Regions from separate parts of the Orrella daihaiensis genome, predicted to be linked through region 2. Evidence: predicted binding sites of a transcription regulator. Region 2 holds the regulator's gene; the other holds the start of a gene.
The links. The regulator FNR, encoded in region 2, switches genes on or off when oxygen is low (the NO sensors DNR and NnrR bind a similar motif). The targets are predictions, from matches to a motif close to TTGATNNNNATCAA.
Positions count from the first base shown of each region.

Region 1: the regulator FNR is predicted to act here: its motif matches at 1,637-1,650, upstream of DHf2319_RS04100 (universal stress protein).

Region 1 is NZ_CP063982.1:844,445-847,854, reverse strand. Features, by position in the region: gene DHf2319_RS04110 (MFS transporter) at 1-210, opposite strand, end outside; gene DHf2319_RS04105 (peroxiredoxin) at 366-869, opposite strand; gene DHf2319_RS04100 (universal stress protein) at 1,078-1,536, opposite strand; gene DHf2319_RS04095 (protein tyrosine phosphatase family protein) at 1,710-2,054, opposite strand; gene DHf2319_RS04090 (4'-phosphopantetheinyl transferase family protein) at 2,137-2,895, shown strand; gene DHf2319_RS04085 (formylglycine-generating enzyme family protein) at 2,892-3,410, opposite strand, start outside.
Region 2 is NZ_CP063982.1:993,620-997,029, forward strand. Features, by position in the region: gene DHf2319_RS04815 (acyl-CoA dehydrogenase family protein) at 1-678, shown strand, start outside; gene DHf2319_RS04820 (acyl-CoA dehydrogenase family protein) at 683-1,690, shown strand; gene fnr (fumarate/nitrate reduction transcriptional regulator Fnr) at 1,678-2,409, opposite strand; gene DHf2319_RS04830 (LysR family transcriptional regulator) at 2,498-3,400, opposite strand.

The DNA.
Region 1 (3,410 bases), 150 kb from region 2:
ATGGCCAACACGCACGATCATGCGATGACCAACCCGACTACCAATCACAAGCCCGAGATAGTAGGCTGACATCAGCGCGCCGATCCAGATCGCACTGACCCCATCTTCAGAGAGCTTTAGTCCCATGAAGACGTTAAACAGCCCCACACCCACCAACATCACGAATGTGGATAGAAATAAAGAAGAAAAGGATGCGAGGGTGGTGAACATAGCGGCAGGCGTTTGCAAGCCACAGAATAGCTTGAGCCTGTGCTCAATGACAAAGACAATTTAGCAACGTGATCACGAATGTTGCTTGAACGCACCAACAAAATGGCCAGCGTAGGCCGGCCATTTCAATACACCACGTATGGTGTGTGAGTCCGTTAGAGATGCTTCAACATGGACTGCGCAGAGCTGACTTCGAATGCGCCAGGGGCTTCAATTTCAAGTGCTTTGATGACACCGTCTTCAATCAACGCGGCATAACGTTGGGAGCGCACGCCCATGTTACGTGCCGTCAAATCCAACTCCAAACCCATCGCCTTGGTCCAGGCAGCCGCGCCATCACCCAACATGCGAATTTTTCCAGCCACACCCTGCTCACGCCCCCAAGCACCCATCACGAAGGCATCATTAACCGCCACACACCAGATTTCGTCTACACCTTTGGCCTTAATGGCGTCATAACTCTCGAGGTAGCTTGGCACATGCTTGGCCGAGCATGTTGGCGTGTAAGCACCTGGCAGTGCAAACATCAGGATTTTCTTGCCTTTGGTCAGCTCGGATACCTTGAAGTCGTTCGGTCCGAGCGCACACCCCGCAGTCTCATTCTCGATGAACTCGGTCAACGTACCCTCTGGCACATGATCTCCAACTTTAACTGTCATTATTTTTTCTCCTAGTTTGCCAGTTGCCGGCGATTGTTTAAACGCCACATCATAGGACAGCAGACGAGGCCTTGGCTAGCTTGTCCCCAACAAGCCCCGGGACTTCACAATGGGGCGTCCTGGGTAAATCGCGTAAAAAACGCTGCTCAAAGCAGCGTTTTTGAGGGCCTAACTGATGCACCCTGAAGCAGACTTGCGGTTTTTGTGTTTATTCCTCTTTGACACGATACACCAACACGGCCACCTGCGCCAAAGACAACACCTTGGCTGTCACACTGCCTAACAGCAACCGTGACAATCCGCTGCGCCCGTGACTACCCATAAAAATAAGATCGCAACCGTGTTTACCGGCAGCGTCAACAATCCCGTCAGCGACGTTGAAATTGGTGACTGACTCGGAAGAAACCTTCACACCCGCGGTTTCAGCACGATCAACGACTGCCTGCAAATATTTCTTAGCCTGCTCGGCAGAGGCCTTCTCATAATCTTCATCGGTAATGGCGTAAGCCGCCGCCATGCCATCAAAGCCAATCGTGGCAGCAAAAGGCTGACCGACATACAGTGCAACGACCTCGGCACCCACTGAACGGGCAAATGACACCCCAGCGTTGGCAGCCTGGGCTGAAAGCGCCGAGCCATCGGTCGGAATCAGGATTTTTTTAAACATATTGAACTCCCTTTGATTTTTGTATGAGTCGGTAATGCCAATCTGACTCTTTCATGCTAGCGCAAATCCCTGCAAATGGTATCCACCACATGTTTAAAAATTGATGCTTATCAATAAATCAAACACCGACAACCTTACAGCCCCGGCTCGCCCCAGCAAATTACAGATGCAGCTTAACTTTTGGACGTCGCCGATTGGAACAATACGGTGCAACGGGCACCAGAGCGACAATACGCCAGTATTGGCGTGGGTAACGTCTGTAGTAATTCTGAGAACTTGGTAACGTCATCGGCCGTGATGGCACCACTGACCACCGGCTGGTAGGCTACACGTAAGCCAGCCTCACGCGCCGCCGTACTGACCGCTTCAGAAGTTGGTTGCTCAGATCCGCCCTCATAGTCAGGGCGATTGATAATCACGCTCTTATAGCCCGCCTGTGCAACGGCCGCCATATCTTGAGGGCTTAGTTGCGGTGCAACAGCAAAATCAGGGGTCAGGCGCTGAATAGGGGTCGACATAAAAAACTCCGTATGATGACGAATGCTTTAGATTACTAATACATCACGTTTCAGTCACGCAATTCCCGATATTTTTGGGCTTATGTCACCAATTTCAGAACGATTTGACGGTTCAACCTTTCTGGTTCGCCATCTCAACCCAGGCGTCGTGCGCAACCCCGACCTCATCACGCAAATAACGAGTTGGCTAGATGAAGCCGAAACTGCGAGGCTTGCGCGCTTGATTAACCCCGAGCATCGGCATGCCTTTCTGGTCAGCCACGGGCTCACCAGGAGACTGCTATCCAAAGTGCTTGGCTGTAATCCGTCGGACATTTGCTTTGGAGTTACGGGCCGACAAAAACCAGTGCTCAGCCACCCTTTCAATGCAAAAGCCGTGCACTTTAACCTCGCACACACGCAGGGGCTGACCGTTTTGGCCATTGGCCCCGAACCGATGGGAATCGATACCGAATGGTTAAACAGAACGACAAAAGCTGGGCTTGCGAAGCGTTATTTCACCCAAGCCGAGCAACGCGACATAGACTATCAACCACCAGAACTGAGACAACAGCGGTTTCTGACTTACTGGACCCTAAAAGAAGCGTTCTTGAAAGCTCAGGCGTGGGGCATTGCCGATAGCCTGACGGGCTTTGAATTTGAATTAAGCCCGCCCGGTGCCACATTGCCCGAACGAATTCGACTGCGGGTCAGGGACGCGAGGCTCACGCCCACCCTGCCATGGCGATTTCATCATTGGCGCATTGAACCTGAACACCTGATAAGCCTGGCGGTCTCGACCCAGGCTACTACCGATCCGAGCATTGACATCTGCCCCTGGACGGACTCCGACTGGATCTAATTAGCGCGATCGTAAACGCAACGAAATCCCACATACACGGCATAAAAATTGCCTGGCTTGTACTGCATTGCGCGTTCAGTCATCTTCGAAGGCCCATACCACCAAGAGCCGCCGGCCGTGAGTCTGTCATCACCGCGCGCATCGGCTAGCCACTCCCATACATTGGCACCCATATCATAAAGACCGTTCACTCCCGGCGGAAAACTGGCCACTGGCGCGTGCTCAGACCAGCCGTCGCCATCCCCAACCGTATTGGCATTCTTGCTGGACTCCCCCGTAGGGAATTCATAGGACTTTGCCGTGACAAACGGCTCGGGGGGATTAGCCCGGGTTTCCTGATAGGCTGCCTGTGCCCATTGATCCCGGGTAGGCAGGCGCCCGCCATTGGATTTGCAGTACTGGTCAGCTTCAAACCAACTCACGTGTACGGCGGGTTCTTGATCCTTGGCCGGCTTGCCGTAGGGTGACCGAAAATTCCAGCCCTCGCGCTGCTGCCAGCCAAAACGATATTCGTA
Region 2 (3,410 bases):
AGCAAAATCTGGACCACCAACGCACATCATTGTCATTTCATGATCGCCTTGGTGCGTACCAGCGGTCAACCGGCTGACAAACACAACGGCCTGTCGCAACTGATTGTTGATTTGTCCAAGCCAGGTGTAACGATCCGCCCGATCACGGATATGGCTGGCGATGCCCATTTCAATGAAGTGTTTTTTGACAATGTGCAGCTCGATGCAGACGCGTTGATCGGCATGGAGGGGCAAGGTTGGGAGCAGTGCACCGCCGAGTTGGCGTTTGAGCGCAGCGGCCCGGAGCGTATCTACTCCAGCATGGTATTGCTCGATGCCTGGGCTCAGGAGTTGCGTAGCCAGGATTGCCAGGATGCAGATGCCCAGCGATTATTGGGCAGTTTGTTGGCTGAGCTGTGCGCTTTGCGTGGGATGTCGCTGTCGGTGACAGATCAATTGGTTCAGGGCTTTAGCCCAGCTGTGGAAGCATCTGTTGTTAAGGACTACGGCACGGATTTTGAGCAGCGTGTGATACGAGACATTGGCCAGTGGATTGGTGAGCATCCTGAGTTTGCGGTTTCGGGTGAATTGATGAAAGTCCTGGCTTATTTGGAGCAAATGGGTGTCACCTTTTCTTTGCGTGGCGGAACCCGTGAAATCTTGCGCGGCATTATTGCTCGTGGTCTGGCTTTGAGGTAACGAGATGCAGAATGAACTCTATGAATCGCTGGATAAATTGCTGGCTGCGCAGGACCTGCCCGCCAAGATAAGAGCAACTGGTCGAAGCGGTTGCGCTGCTGATCTCGTGGCACCGCTCGTTGAGTCTGGGTTCTTGGATGTGATGGTTTCTGAAGAGGCGGGTGGCGCCGGGCTAGGCTGGGCGCAAGCCTGGGAGGTCCTGTTTGCGGCGGGGCGTCACGGGCTGCCCGTGCCAATGGGTACGACGGTGTTTGCGCGAGCCTTGTTGGCAAACCTGGGTCAGACTTTGCCTGATGGTGCCATCACGGCCAGTGGGTTTGCACAGCTCAATGCCGATGGCGCGTTGGTCGCGCGTGATTTGCCATCCTCGAAACTTTCGACTTACGCCTTGCTGCAGCATCAGGATACGGTGTATTTGTTGCCGCTAAGTCAAGCGCAGATAACAGATGTCGGTGGACCTGGATGTTTTGATGGGCAGGCCACTTGGGCGCCAACGGTGGTGAATCAATCTGCGATCGGCACGGCGCCTCGGGCAATGGTGGCTCATGGTGTCGCACTGGCTTTGGCAGTGCAAATGGCTGGGGTTGCTGCCCGGGTGCTGGAGTTGACTCTGACTTACGCCAATGATCGAGTGCAGTTCGGTAAGCCGATCGGCAAGTTTCAGGCTCTGCAGCAACAAATCAGTGAAATGGCAGAGCTTGTTTACGGTGCCCGTATGGCTAGCCAGATTGGCTGTCAAACTGAACAATGGCAGCCTGAGTTTGAGGCGGCCCGGGTCGCTAAAACCCAGACTAGCGCGGTTGCACCTCGCATAGCAGCCATTGCACATGCAGTTCATGCGGCCATTGGTGTGACCTATGAATATGATTTGCAGCTCTACACACGGCGCCTTTACGAGTGGGCACGCCTAGGTGGAGGTGAGGGCTATTGGGCTCAACAAATTGGTCTGACAGCTTTGTCTGAACCCAATTTGCTCGACTTCGTCAGACAGCGGGTATTTCAGGAGGCTTGATGGCCGGCAAGCTCTTCAAGCGCTTCCATGTCCAATATCCGAATTTCACGTTGGCTGACAGAAATCAGGCCATCGCGCGCAAATCGTGAGAACAACCTGCTGACGGTCTCAAGTGTTAACCCGAGATAGTTGCCGATTTCCTCGCGGCTCATGCGCATGATGAAGTCTGTAGAGGAGTAGCCTAGCGCCGAGAGTCGCTGCGACAGGTTCACCAGGAATGCCGCTAGTCTGGCTTCTGAGCGCATGGATCCTAGCGCGAGCATGACCTGATAGGTGCGCGCAATTTCCTTGCTCATCACGCGCCTGACTTGTTGTTGTAGCGAGGGTACATATCGACTGATATCGTCGATGTCTTTCAAACGAACCACGCAAACTTCTGAGTCTTCCATGGCGACGGCATTGGTGCCGTGCTCGCCATCGAGCATGCCATCCAAGCCGATAATCTCGCCCGGCAGAAAAAATCCCGTGATTTGAACCTGACCAGTTGCTTCCTCAAGCTGGGATTTCACCGAGCCCAAGCGCAGGCCATACAAAGCATCGAGCTTTTCACCGCTGCGATACAAGATATCGCCTTTCTTGAGTTTGATTCGCTCTTTTACCAGTTGATCTAGTTGCTCAACCTCATGGTTCGGCATGCCAGCAGGCAGGCAAACGTTACCCATCATGCAAGTGGCACAGTGAACAGCATCGACAGCGACGGGAACGCGTTTTTGAGACATAGCTAGTTACCAAAAAATTTATATCCGTCAAGTTTGTACGAGTTTTGTACGAAACCCTTCTTTATCATCAGACATCCTAGAATTGATTTTAGTCAAAATAACCACTTTGTCCATAGTGGTACTTTAGCCACTCGACCAGCACTTTCACTCTGAGCGGGGTCAACCGACGCTGTGGCATTAGCGCAAATATCCCGTTAGGCGCGGCACGGTACTGATCCAGCACACTGATCAGTCTGCCGGTTGCAATATCGTGGCTAACTTCCCACAGTGAACGCCAGGCAAGCCCATGCCCATCCAAACACCATTGGTGTAGCACGCTGCCATCACTGCATGCCATTTGCCCTTCGATAGAGTGCCAAACTGCTTGGCCGTCGACTTGAAACAGCCACCCGCGCGTCTGGCCACTACGGGCCGACAGCGGCAGGCATTGATGAGCAGAGAGCTCTGCCGGGTGTTTGGGCACCCCATGTGTTTTTAGGTAGGCAGGCGAGGCGACGACAACGCGTTGGTTCTCGGCAAGTCGTATACCAATCAGGCTTGAGTCCGAGAGTTCGCCGATACGAATGGCGCAATCAAATCGATCATTGGCCAAGTCAACAAAGTCATCACTCAGGTCTAGTGATACTTCAAGTCCCGGATGCTGCTCGCATAACGCCGGCATGAGGGGTGCGACATGACGCCTGCCAAAGCCTGCTGGCGCAGTGATGCGTAAAAGGCCTACCGGTTTTGCGCTACCTTGACCGATGCGGGTTTCAGTTTCCTGCAATGACCTCAAAATTTCTTGTGCCTGGGCGAACAAGGCGTGTCCCTCGCTCGTTAGCGCAAGTTTGCGAGTGCTTCGTACAAACAGGCGCACGCCGAGTCTGGCCTCTAGCGCGTCCACCCGGCGGGCAATCAGGGCGGGCGTCACCCCTTCAGCGCGTGCAACCGCTGAAAAGCTGCCTAGCGTGGCTGAAGCAACAAAGGCTTCAAGCTGTGAGAATCGATCCATGTCCAGATCA